Regions from separate parts of the Microbispora sp. H10670 genome, predicted to be linked through region 2. Evidence: predicted binding sites of a transcription regulator. Region 2 holds the regulator's gene; each other region holds the start of a gene.
The links. Region 2 encodes LexA, which represses DNA repair genes until DNA is damaged. Its sites were predicted from a motif close to TCGAACANNTGTTCGA; they were not measured.
Positions count from the first base shown of each region.

Region 1: the regulator LexA is predicted to act here: its motif matches at 2,015-2,030, upstream of recA (recombinase RecA).
Region 3: the regulator LexA is predicted to act here: its motif matches at 2,845-2,860, upstream of HHX33_RS06125 (DUF6504 family protein).

Region 1 covers NZ_JABBWW010000007.1:169,729-173,663, reverse strand. Annotated here, with positions in the region: gene HHX33_RS12930 (ABC transporter ATP-binding protein) at 1-462, shown strand, start outside; gene HHX33_RS12925 (ABC transporter permease) at 459-1,544, shown strand; gene HHX33_RS12920 (hypothetical protein) at 1,592-1,867, opposite strand; gene recA (recombinase RecA) at 2,198-3,331, shown strand; gene HHX33_RS12910 (regulatory protein RecX) at 3,340-3,935, shown strand, end outside.
Region 2 covers NZ_JABBWW010000018.1:125,191-129,125, reverse strand. Annotated here, with positions in the region: gene HHX33_RS36420 (cellulase family glycosylhydrolase) at 1-419, shown strand, start outside; gene HHX33_RS23795 (MalY/PatB family protein) at 429-1,526, opposite strand; gene lexA (transcriptional repressor LexA) at 1,625-2,338, opposite strand; gene nrdR (transcriptional regulator NrdR) at 2,769-3,227, shown strand; gene HHX33_RS23780 (vitamin B12-dependent ribonucleotide reductase) at 3,338-3,935, shown strand, end outside.
Region 3 covers NZ_JABBWW010000003.1:97,597-101,531, forward strand. Annotated here, with positions in the region: gene HHX33_RS06120 (DNA polymerase III subunit alpha) at 1-2,489, opposite strand, end outside; gene HHX33_RS06125 (DUF6504 family protein) at 2,504-2,770, opposite strand; gene HHX33_RS06130 (hypothetical protein) at 2,960-3,935, opposite strand, start outside.

The sequences.
Region 1 (3,935 bases), on a different contig from region 2:
CTCGCGGTCGCGCTCGTCCACGAGCCGACGGTGCTGATCCTCGACGAGCCCTTCTCCGGCCTCGACCCGCTGGCGGTCGACGCGCTGGCGGAGGTGCTCAAGGACCGCGCCGCCGAGGGCGTGCCGGTCATCTTCTCCAGCCACCAGCTGGAGCTGGTCGAACGGCTCTGCGACTCGGTCGGCATCATCTCCGCGGGCCGGATGGTCGCGTACGGCCCGGTCGCCGAGCTCCGGGAGCGGGAGGGCCGCGGGGTGCTGCGCGTCGTGGTCCGGGACGCCGCGCCCGGGTGGGCCGACGGCCTGCCCGGCAGGATCGCCCGCGAGGGCGACCGCGACGTCCTGCTCTGCGAGGAGGCAGACGACCAGGCCGTCCTCCGTACGGCGATGGGCGCGGGGACGGTCGAGCACTTCGGGCGGCGGCAGCCGACCCTCACCGAGATCTTCAGGGAGGCGGTGGCATGAACGGGCTGTTGCTGGTGGCCCAGCGGGAGGTCCGCACGCGGATCCGGACGAAGTCCTTCCTGATCAGCCTGGCGATCAGTGCGATCCTGGTGGCCGCGCTGGCGTTCCTGCCGAAGGCGCTCGGCGGCGACGGCACCTTCGACGTCGGTGTGGTGGGCCCGGCCCCCGCGCCCGTCACCCAGCTCTCCTACTCGCGGTATCCGGACGAGGCGGCCGCGCGGAAGGCGGTGATCGGCGGAGACGTCGACGCGGCCCTGATCGGCGGTGACAGGGTCATCGCGAACGGCGAGCTCGACCAGCGGCTGGGGCTGATCCTCGAAAGCGTCCACCGGGACGAGCAGATCAGGGCCGCCGGGGTCACGGTCACGCCGCTGCGGGTGGAGTCGGTCGGCGCCGACGCGCGGTACCAGGGTGTGCGCACCGGCATCGCCACGCTGCTCGTGATGGTGCTGTTCTTCCTGTTCATCTACTCCTCGATGTACGTCGCGATGGGCGTGGTGGAGGAGAAGGGCAGCCGGATCGTGGAGATCCTGCTGACCTCGGTGCGCCCGTGGCAGCTGCTGGGCGGCAAGATCGTCGGGCTGGGCGTCCTGGGGCTGGTCAACCTCGTCGTCGTCGTCGCCGCCGGGCTGGCCGCGTCGGCCGCGACCGGCTTCGCGGCCGATCTGCCGCCGGGAATGGGCGGGATCGTCGTCAGCGCGCTGGTCTGGTTCGTGCTGGGCTACGCGTTCTTCGCCGTGCTCGCGGCCACCTTCGGCTCGCTGGTGTCGAGGCAGGAGGAGCTGAACACGGTGCTGACGCCGATGACCACGCTCATGATGCTGACCTACGTGACGGCCTACTTCGCCGCCGTCCAGCCCACCGGCACGGTCGCGCGCGTCCTGTCGCTCGTGCCGCCGTTCTCCTCCATGGTCATGCCCGTACGGACGGCGGCCACCGGCGTTCCCCTGGGAGAGATTCTCATCGCCGTGGTGCTCATGATCGTGGCGGTCGTGGGCGTGCTGCTGTTCGCCTCCCGGGTGTACCAGCGCGCGGTGCTCCGTACGGGCGCCCGGGTCAGGCTGGGCGAAGTCCTGCGCTGACCGCGTACGGGACCGGGCTCGGCGGGTCCCGGCGAGGTCCCGGCGGGTCAGAGCGGCCGGGTGAGCGTCGAGTGGATCGTCTCGGCCGCGCGGCCGGGATCGTCGGCGCTCTCCTGTCCGCCCGGGGCCCACAGGAACACCCAGCCCTCCCCGGAGGGGATCGCGAAGACGATCGTCTGCCTGCCGGTCTCCGGGTGCCAGACGGAGAGGACGGGGGTGTCCCCGCCGATCAGCCGGGCGGCGAGGCCGTAGCCGGGGAGCCGGGCGGCGAGTGCCTCCAGGTAGGCCAGGCGCTGCCTGCCAAAGTCGCCGGTGCCCGTCACGAGGCCCCCTTCGCGGGAGATCCAGCTTTGTTACAAGGATCGTCGCAGGTCAACGGGACGACAACCATGAACGGGTAACGCCCGGGAATGTAACGCCGCCGGGAACTCCGGCCGGTTTCCCGACACCGGCGGCGGTTCCTCATGTGATCGAACAGTCGTTCGGCTATATTGGTCTGGTCGCCCACAGGGTGCGCGCCGCGCGCGGCGCCCGGACGCGGCGGACCGCCGCACCCGCCCTTCGGGCGGTGTGCGGGAAGCTCAGGAAAATGTCGGTCGCACCCCGTAGCTTTTCGGTGACCGAGCAGACGACCACCCTCCAGGGGGCACCCAATGGCAATCAACGACCGCGAGAAGGCCCTTGAGACCGCCCTCGCGCAAATCGAGCGGCAGTTCGGCAAGGGCAGCGTCATGCGTCTCGGAGACGACGCGCGTGCCCCGATCGAGGTCATCCCCACCGGCGCCATCGCTCTCGACGTGGCTCTCGGCATCGGCGGCTTCCCCCGGGGCCGGATCGTGGAGGTGTACGGTCCGGAGTCCTCCGGTAAGACGACGGTCGCCCTGCACGCCGTGGCCAACGCCCAGAAGGGCGGCGGCATCGCCGCCTTCATCGACGCCGAGCACGCCCTCGACCCCGAGTACGCGAAGAAGCTGGGGGTCGACGTCGACGCGCTGCTCGTCTCCCAGCCGGACACCGGTGAGCAGGCCCTTGAGATCGCCGACATGCTGATCCGCTCCGGCGCCGTCGACATCATCGTGATCGACTCCGTGGCGGCCCTCGTGCCCAAGGCGGAGATCGAGGGCGAGATGGGCGACAGCCACGTCGGTCTCCAGGCCCGCCTCATGTCGCAGGCGCTGCGCAAGATCGCCGGCGCCCTGAACCAGACCCGGACGACCGCCATCTTCATCAACCAGCTCCGCGAGAAGATCGGCGTGATGTTCGGAAGCCCCGAGACCACCACGGGTGGCAAGGCGCTGAAGTTCTACGCGTCGGTGCGGCTGGACGTGCGCCGGATCGAGACGCTCAAGGACGGCACCGAGCCGGTCGGCAACCGGACCCGGGTGAAGGTCGTCAAGAACAAGATGGCCCCGCCGTTCCGCCAGGCCGACTTCGACATCCTCTACGGCATGGGCATCTCCCGCGAGGGTGGTCTGATCGACATGGGCGTCGAGCACGGGTTCGTGCGGAAGGCGGGCGCCTGGTACACGTACGAGGGCGACCAGCTCGGGCAGGGCAAGGAGAACGCCCGCAACTTCCTGAAGAACAACCCCGACATCGCCAACGAGATCGAGAAGAAGATCAAGGAGAAGCTGGGGGTCGGGCCGCGGCTCGACACGCCGAACGAGACTCCCGCCGCTCCGGCCGCCGCCGCGCCCGCGGCCACATCGGGCCGAGCGACCGCGTCCGCGTCCGCGTCGGGCCGGGGCAGCAAGGCGGCCGCCGCGCCCAAGCCGGGTGACGTCTGAGCGCAGGCATGAGGCGCGACGAGCCCTCCGGCCCGGACGACGAGTTCGGGCCGCGGGACTGGAACTCGGGACCCTGGGGGCCGGTCGAGGAGTCGGCCGGTCCGGCCGACGACGCGTCCGCGACGATCGCCGCCCTGCGGGCGCAGATCCGCAGGCGTGAACGACGAGCCCCGGACGGCTCCGGCGGCTCCGGCAGCACTGACAGCTCCGGCAGGACTGACAGCTACGGCAGCACTGACGGCTCCGGCGACGCTGACGGCTCCGCCGGCTCTGGTGGGTTCGACCTCCGGGACCAGGACGGCACGGAGCGGGACGGCGCCGGCCGGGCCGCCGGGTCCGGGCGGCGCCGTCAGGGGCGCGGCAGGAGGCGGGAGAACCGGCGAGCGCCGGAAGGCTGGGAAGCACGGGCAGATCAGGGAGCCTGGGAAGCGCCTGACCCGGAAGCGCTGGATCGGCGAATGCCCGGGGACCGGGAAGCGCCGGGAGGTCGAGAAGCGCGCGGAGGCCAGGGAACTCGCCGAGGCCGGAGGGCGCGGGGCGAGCGGCGTGAGCGGTCCGGCGGGTGGCTGCCCGACGGGCCGCGGGAGGGCAGCACGGCGAGTGA
Region 2 (3,935 bases):
CGCCTTCGGCCTCGCCCTCGGCGTCCCCGTCCTCCTCGCCCTCGACCTCTCCCTCGGCGTCACCGTCGGTGTCTCCGTCGGCCTCGCCGTCCGCGTCCCCCAGCGGGAACGGGGGCAAGTCCTGCACCGCCACCTACAAGGTCGTCAACCAGTACAGCGGCGGCTTCCAGGGTGAGGTCACGGTGAAGGCGGGCAGCTCCGCCATCTCCGGCTGGACCGTGAAGTGGGCCTTCCCGAACGGGCAGACCATCAGCCAGCTCTGGAACGGCTCGCTCAGCGCCAGCGGGTCCAACGTCACGGTGACGAACATGTCCTACAACGGGGCGCTCGGTGCCGGGGCGTCCACGGCGTTCGGGTTCAACGCGAGCTGGTCCGGCACCAACGGCGTGCCGTCGCAGGTCACCTGCGCGGCGAGCTGAGCGGGCGGATCACTTCAGCGCGGCGGCGATCCTGGCCAGGATCTCCTCCAGGATCGGCGCCGACGTCGCGAAGTTGAGGCGGGCGAACGTGTCCCCGCCTCCGTAGTTGGGGCCCGGGTTGAGCTTGACCCGGGCCTCCCGCTCGACGAAGGAGGCGGCGTCGGGGATGCCGAAGTCGAGCCACGCGAGATAGGTGGCCTCGGGCATGCGGTACCCCACCCCGGACGGGAGCCGCTCGGCGATGAGCCGGCGGTTGCGGTCCAGGATCGCCAGCACCTCCTCCAGCCACGCGTGGCCGTGCCGCCACGCGGCCACCGTGGCCTCCACGCCGAGGACGCTCGGCGCGCCGTAGATGTGGGCGGGCTGGCGGCCGACCGCGTCCCTGACGCCCCTGGCGCCCAGATGGGCCACCGAGCAGTGCAGCCCGCCCATGTTGAACGCCTTGCTGGCGGAGGTCAGCGTGACCGTACGCTCCGGGAGGATCGTGGCGAACGGGATGTGCCGGGCCGGGGCGTACGTCAGGTCGGCGTGGATCTCGTCGGCGATCACCAGCGTGCCGTGCCGGTCGGCGTACGCGGCGACCGCCTCCAGCTCCTCCCGGGTGAACGACCGGCCCGACGGGTTCTGCGGGTTCACCAGCAGGAGCACCCGTACGGGCTCGCCGGGGACCTCGAACCGGCCCTCGGCCGTCAGCGGCATCGGCACCAGGCGGCGGCCCATCCCCGTGATGGTGACGAGGAAGGGGTCGTAGGCCGGGACGTGCAGCGCCACGGCGTCGCCGGGCTCGGTCATGAGGTGCAGCAGCACCTGGAGGGCCTGGTTGAGGTCGGTGTAGGACCGCACGTGCCCGGGATCGGCGCGCCAGCCGTATCTCGCCTCCATCCGCTCGGCGAACGCCTCCGCCAGCGGCCCGGCGGCCGGCTGGTCCAGCCACTCGGGATAGCCGAGATCCGTGGCCGCGCGTCGCGCGACGGCCTCCCGGACCGCGTCGGGCACCGGGAAGTCCATGTCGGCGACCCAGGCGGGGATGACGTCGGGCGCGGCCAGGGCCCACTTGATCCCGTCACGGGCGCGGGCGGCCTCCAGGGAGAGCGAGTCGAGTTTCACGGGACTCACCCTAATCGCCGGATATCGGTCATCCGGGAAGCAGCCATACCGGCGTCCCGCGGCGGGACGCCGGCACGGGCGTGACTACAGCCGCGTGACTACAGCTTGCGCAGGACGGCCGTGACCTTGCCGAGCACGGTGGCCTCGTCACCGGGGATCGGCTCGTAGTTCGGGTTGTGCGGCACCAGCCACACGTGCCCGTCCTTGCGCTTGAACGTCTTCACGGTGGCCTCGCCGTCGATCATCGCCGCGACGATGTCGCCGTTGTCGGCCACCGGCTGCTGCCGCACCACGACCCAGTCTCCGTCGGCGATGGCGGCCTCGATCATCGAGTCGCCGGAGACCTGGAGCAGGAACAGCGTGCCCTCGCCGACAAGCTGCTTGGGGAGCGCGAACACGTCCTCGATGCTCTGCTCGGCGAGGATGGGGCCACCGGCGGCGATGCGGCCGACCAGCGGCACGTACGCCGCGGTGGGCCGGTTGAAGCCGCTCTCCTCCTCGGCGGCGTCCGGGTCCACCCACAGGACCGGCTCACCGGGGAGCCTGACCTCCAGCGCCCGGGGGCGGTGCGGGTCCCGGCGGAGGTAGCCCTTACGCTGGAGCGCCGTGAGCTGGTGCGACACGCTGGAGGTGCTGGTCAGCTGGACAGCCTCCCCGATCTCCCGCATGGACGGCGGATAGCCGCGCTGCTGGACCGAGTCGCGGATCACCTCGAGGATCTTCCGCTGCCTGGGGGTGAGGCCAAGCGAGTCACGCCGACGAACCGCGAGGTCGCCGACGCCATTCGCCTGCTCACTTCGGTCACTCACGATGCCACCTCTCAATCCGTGTTCCTCATGTCGCACAGAGCGACCGTACCGCGATTCAAGATCAGCGTCAAACAATTGTTCGATATCCAGCGAAATCGCCGATCTCGCCGTTCTCCTCATCGTACGGGAGTTCGATCGATCCCGTGTTCGATTTACCCGATCTTCTCGGCCGGTCGTACGCCCAGCTCAGAAGGAATGGGGAAATCGGGGCGCGAAAAAGCCGTACGGCCTATTCCTTCGTGCCCGGGGCAGGGGAGGCGGGTGGGACGGATGGGGCGACACGCCCGCCGAGCAGGAACTTCCCCCGCCACGCCCGGTTCGACTTGCGTTCAAGGACGGGCACTTCTACCGTTGGACCCCAACATCTAGTAGTCACAGCGGTGTAAGTTCACTACACCTTGTGTTCGGGATGGGCGTTCAGGGAGGCGATGAAGTGCACTGTCCGTTCTGTCGCCACCCGGACACACGGGTCGTGGACAGCCGCGCAGCCGAGGACGGCGCGGCCATCCGCCGCCGCCGCACCTGCCCCGAATGCGGGCGCAGGTTCACCACGCAGGAGACCGTCCTGCTGATGGTGAGCAAACGCAGCGGGGTCACCGAGCCGTTCTCCCGGGAGAAGGTCGTCGCGGGCGTACGGCGCGCCTGTCAGGGACGCCCGGTCGGCGAGGACTCCCTCGCCCAGCTCGGGCAGCGCGTGGAGGAGACCATCCGGGCCACCGGCGCCGCGGAGATCGCCTCGCACGAGGTGGGGCTGGCCATCCTGGGCCCGCTCCGCGACCTGGACGAGGTGGCGTACCTGCGGTTCGCGTCGGTCTACCGGAGCTTCGAGACGCTGGCGGACTTCGAAGCGGAGATCGAGCGGCTCAGGGCGGCCCACGGCGGCGGGGAGTAGCCGCCGGCGCCGGCGGGCGGGGCGAGGAGCGAGCCGTGCGGCGCGACGATGAGGGTGTAACGAGCGTGGTCGGAAAGAGGGGCTCCATCGGGCCCCGGGAGGGGGAAGTCATGACGGAGACCGTGAGCGGCACAGCGGCGGGTGCGGGAGGCCGGGGAGCGAAGCGTCCGCGCAGGGGCCTGAAGATGAAGCGCATCTTCACCACGCCGGGCGTCCACCCGTACGACGAGGTCCGCTGGGAGCGGCGCGACGTCGTGATGACCAACTGGCGCGACGGCTCGGTCAACTTCGAGCAGCACGGCGTGGAGTTCCCCGCCTCCTGGTCGGTCAACGCGGCCAACATCGTGACCACCAAGTACTTCCGGGGCGCGGTGGGCACCCCGCAGCGCGAGTCGAGCCTGCGGCAGCTCGTCGACCGGGTGGTGGGCGTCTACACCAGGACCGGCGTCGAGAACGGCTACTTCGCCTCCGACGAGGACGCGGAGATCTTCGACCACGAGCTCAAGCACGCCCTGATCCACCAGGTCTTCAGCTTCAACTCCCCGGTCTGGTTCAACGTCGGCACCCGCTCCCCCCAGCAGGTGAGCGCGTGTTTCATCCTCGCCGTGGACGACACGATGGAGTCGATCCTCGACTGGTACAAGGAAGAGGGCGTGATCTTCAAGGGCGGCTCGGGCTCGGGGGTCAACCTCTCCCGGATCCGCTCGT
Region 3 (3,935 bases), on a different contig from region 2:
CGGCCGAACCCCCCGGGCCCGTCCTCCGCCGGACCCGTACGCTCGACCAGCCAGGTCTTCCCGGAGTGGTTGACGTCGAGGGGCAGGACGTCCACGCCGCACTGGCGGGCCTCGTCGAGGATCACCCGGCTCGGGTACATGCCGGGGTCGTGGGTGAGCACGCCCGCGAGGAACGCGGCGGTGTGGTGCCGCTTGAGCCAGGCCGACTGGTAGGTGGGCAGCGCGAACGCCGCCGCGTGCGCCTTGCAGAACCCGAACCCGCCGAACGCGTCGAGCACCCGCCACGCCCGCTCGACGACGTCGGGGGCGTACCCCCTCTCCCGGGCGAGCGGCACGAACCACGCCCGCACGGCCTCGCGGCCCTCCGGCGTCCCGAGGGCGCGGCGGGCCCGGTCCGCCTCCGCCAGCCCCGCCCCGGTCATGACGTCGATGACCTTCATGACCTGCTCGTGGAAGACGACCACCCCGTTGGTCTCCCGGAGCGCCTCGCGCAGCGACTCGTGCGGATAACGCGCCTCCCGGAAACCGTGCCGGGTCTCCAGGTACGGCGTGACCATGTCGGAGTTGACCGGTCCCGGGCGGAACAGCGAGATGTCCACGATCAGGTCGTGCATGGTGCGCGGCTCCAGCTTGGCGACCAGCTCGCGCTGCCCCGGCGACTCGATCTGGAAGCACCCGATCGTACGGCTGAGGCGGATCATGTCGTAGGTGTCGCGGTCGTCGCGGGGAACGGCCTCCAGGTCGATCCGCCGGCCCTCCACCCGCTCGACCTCCTGGAGGGCGTAGGCGAGCGCCGACTGCATGCGCACGCCGAGCACGTCGAGCTTGAGCAGGCCCGCGTCCTCGACGTCGTCCTTGTCGAACTGCGACATGGGGAACTCCAGCAGGCTGCGCTCGACCGGGGTGCGGTCGCGCAGGGTGGAGTTGCCGATCAGCACGCCGCAGGGGTGCAGCGCGATGTGCCGGGGCAGCCCGTCGAGCCGCTCGGCCAGCCGGAACACGGCCTGGAGCGACCGGTCGTTCAACCCGCTGTCCCGCAACTCGGGCAGGTCGGACAGCGCGGCCCTGATCTGCCTGGCCCGCACCTGCGGGAACGCCTTGGCGATGACGTCGATCTCGTGCGGCGGCAGGCCCATGGCCGCCCCGACGTCCCTGATCGCGCTGCGGGCGCGGTAGGTCTCCATCATCGACACGCAGGCCACCCGGTCCTCGCCGTACCGGCCGAGGATCGCCCGGTAGCAGTCGAGGCGGCGGGCGGACTCCACGTCGAGGTCGATGTCGGGCAGGCCCGGACGGCCCTCGGACAGGAATCGCTCCATCAGCAGGCCGTGTTCGAGCGGGTTCACCTCGCCGACGCCGATCAGGTAGTTGACCAGGCTGCCGGCCCCCGAACCGCGGATCGCGCACCGCACGCCCATCGCCCGGATCATGTCGGTGATACCGACGACGGCGGTGAAGTATCCCGACAGCCGCTTCCGCTCGATGATCCCCAGCTCGGCCGCCAGGCGGTCGCGGGCCTCCGCCGAGCGGTCCAGGCCCCGCCGGGCCAGCCCCTCCTCGCACCGGCGGCGCAGCAGGGGGACCGGGTCCTCGCCGACCTCCGGCAGGTGCAGCCGGGGCCGTTCGGGTTCGAGCATGGGCACGATCTCGACGGGGTCGAGCACGCACCGCTCGGCCACCCGTCGCGTCTCGGCCAGCAGCCGCCCCGCCCGGCCGGGGTCGCCGCCGCAGATCCGCGCGGCCACCCGCGCCATCTCCGCGCCGTCCTTCAGGTACGCGTGGGCGGTGGGGTCGTCGATGTGCCGCCCGTCGAGGGGAACGAGCTTGCGCGCCGCGTCGAGCACGTTGCCGACCTGGTGATCGGCGGCGTCGCGGTAGCGGACCGCGTTGGTCAGCACGACCGGCACGCCCATCGAGTCGGCCAGCCCGATCATGCGGGCGGCGACGTTCGCGTCGCGGTAGCCGTACAGGTCGGAGACCTCGACGACCAGATCGGGGAGCACCGCGCGCCAGGCGGTCAGCAGGGCGCGGGCCTGGTCGTCGCGCCGTTCGGCCACCGCGCGGCCGAAGCCGGAGCGGGGCCCGAGCAGCACGGTCAGGCGCGGCCCGCCGTCCGGGCCGGTCGCGTGCTCGGCGATCATCCCCGGCGTGACGTACGGCTCGCCGCGCTCCCCCGCCCCGTGCGCGGCGGTGACGAGACGGCACAGCGAGGCCCAGCCGTCGGCGCGCGCGAGCACGACGACCCGCGCCGGCGAGCCCGCGCCGAGAGCGAGGTCCACTCCGGCGATCGGGCGGACGCCCCGCTCGTGACACGCCCTGACGTGCTTGATCGCGCCGTAGAGGCCGTCTCGGTCGGTCAGCGCCAGCGTGTCCATGCCCTGCTCGGCGGCCCGCCGGACGAGGGCGTCCGGGAACGCGGTGCCGTACCTCAGGGAGAAGGCCGACGCCACGTGCAGGTGAGCGAAGGGCCGCTCCTGGAGCGTTCCCATCGATCCCAGGCCCATCAGTCCCAGGCCCTCAGGAGGAGCCAGCCGTCGCTCGCGGTGTCGAAGCGCAGCTCATAGGTCCCCACCTCCCTGCCGGCCGCCGCCCCCACCCGCCAGAAGCGCCGCTCCCCGGGATCGGCGTCCGAGGTCTTCCACCATTCACGGGCGACCACCCAGTGATCCTGGATTTCGCGGACGGTGTAGAGCCGGTCACGCCAGACGAACTGCACAGGCTGCCCGTCCCGCACCCACACCTCGATCGGATCGCCGTAAAGTCTGCTCAAGACTCCTTCTCCCTGTGGCTTCGTGGCCACCCGGGGGAAGACGGGCGGATGATTCGGGCAGAATCGCCGCTACTTCGAACATACGTTCACAGAGGGCCGAACGCAAGTCGGCGCGGCGCCTTCGGCTGTCCGTTTCGGGAGGTGTTCGCCACACCCGCGTCTCACGCCCGAGCAGCGGTCACCGGCCGGTCATCCGGTCACCCAGATCCCGCTCCCCCGGTACGGCGGCTCCTCACGCTCGGTGCCGTCCGCCGCCACCGCCCAGACGCGGGCCGTCCCCGGCTCCCTGACAACGGATCCCACCCCGGTGTGCCCGAGTGGACCCGCCGGAAACGTCCCGTGCGTCCACTCACCGCCCGACAGGTGACCGACCGCCGTGTTCCACTCGTTCTTCGCGTAGAACAGCCAGAACCCGCCCCGGCCGTCGGCCTCCAGCCGCAGGTGGGGGTCGAGCTCGGGCTCGGGGACCAGGCTGTAGCCCCACCGTCCGTTCTCCCGCCGGAGAAGCAGTGTGCGGCCGCAGAAGGTCACGTCCTCCTCCTCGGTGCCGCAGACCCACGCGACCCAGCCGACGGCCGCCACCCGGCCCGACTCGTCCACCGCGAGGTCCACGAGCTCGGAGAGCTGGTTCCGGTGCAGCGCGGGAACCGCGGGGAGCGGGACCGTGCTCCAGGACCAGCCGTTCCACCGGGCGACGGCCGCCCGGCCGCGGCTCGAACCGGCCACCCAGACCTCACCGCCGGGCAGGCCGTCCACGTCCTTCGCGACCAGCGGCGGCCGTGCCGTGCGCCAGGCCCTGCCGTCCCAGCGCCGCAGATCGGCTCGGGAGCCCCAGGGCCCCTCGGCTCCCCCGGCTCCGTCCAGGAAGTTGGCGTTCACGACCGCCCACACGTCGCCGGGAGCCGCCGCGTGCACCCGATCCGGTTTCCCACCCGGGCCGGGCGCCGTGGTCCACCTCCGCCCGTCCCAGCGCGCGGCGGTCATCTCCCCGAACAGCCACACGTCGCGGTCGGAGGCGGCGGCCACGGCACGCGGCTCGGTCACCGGCGGAGCCGCGACCTCCCGCCACCGTCCGCCGTCCCCGCGCAGCAGCAGCGGCGCACTCGTCTCGGGCCCACAGGCGTGGGGCACCCGGGTACCGGCCGCCCACACGGTCTTCTCCCGG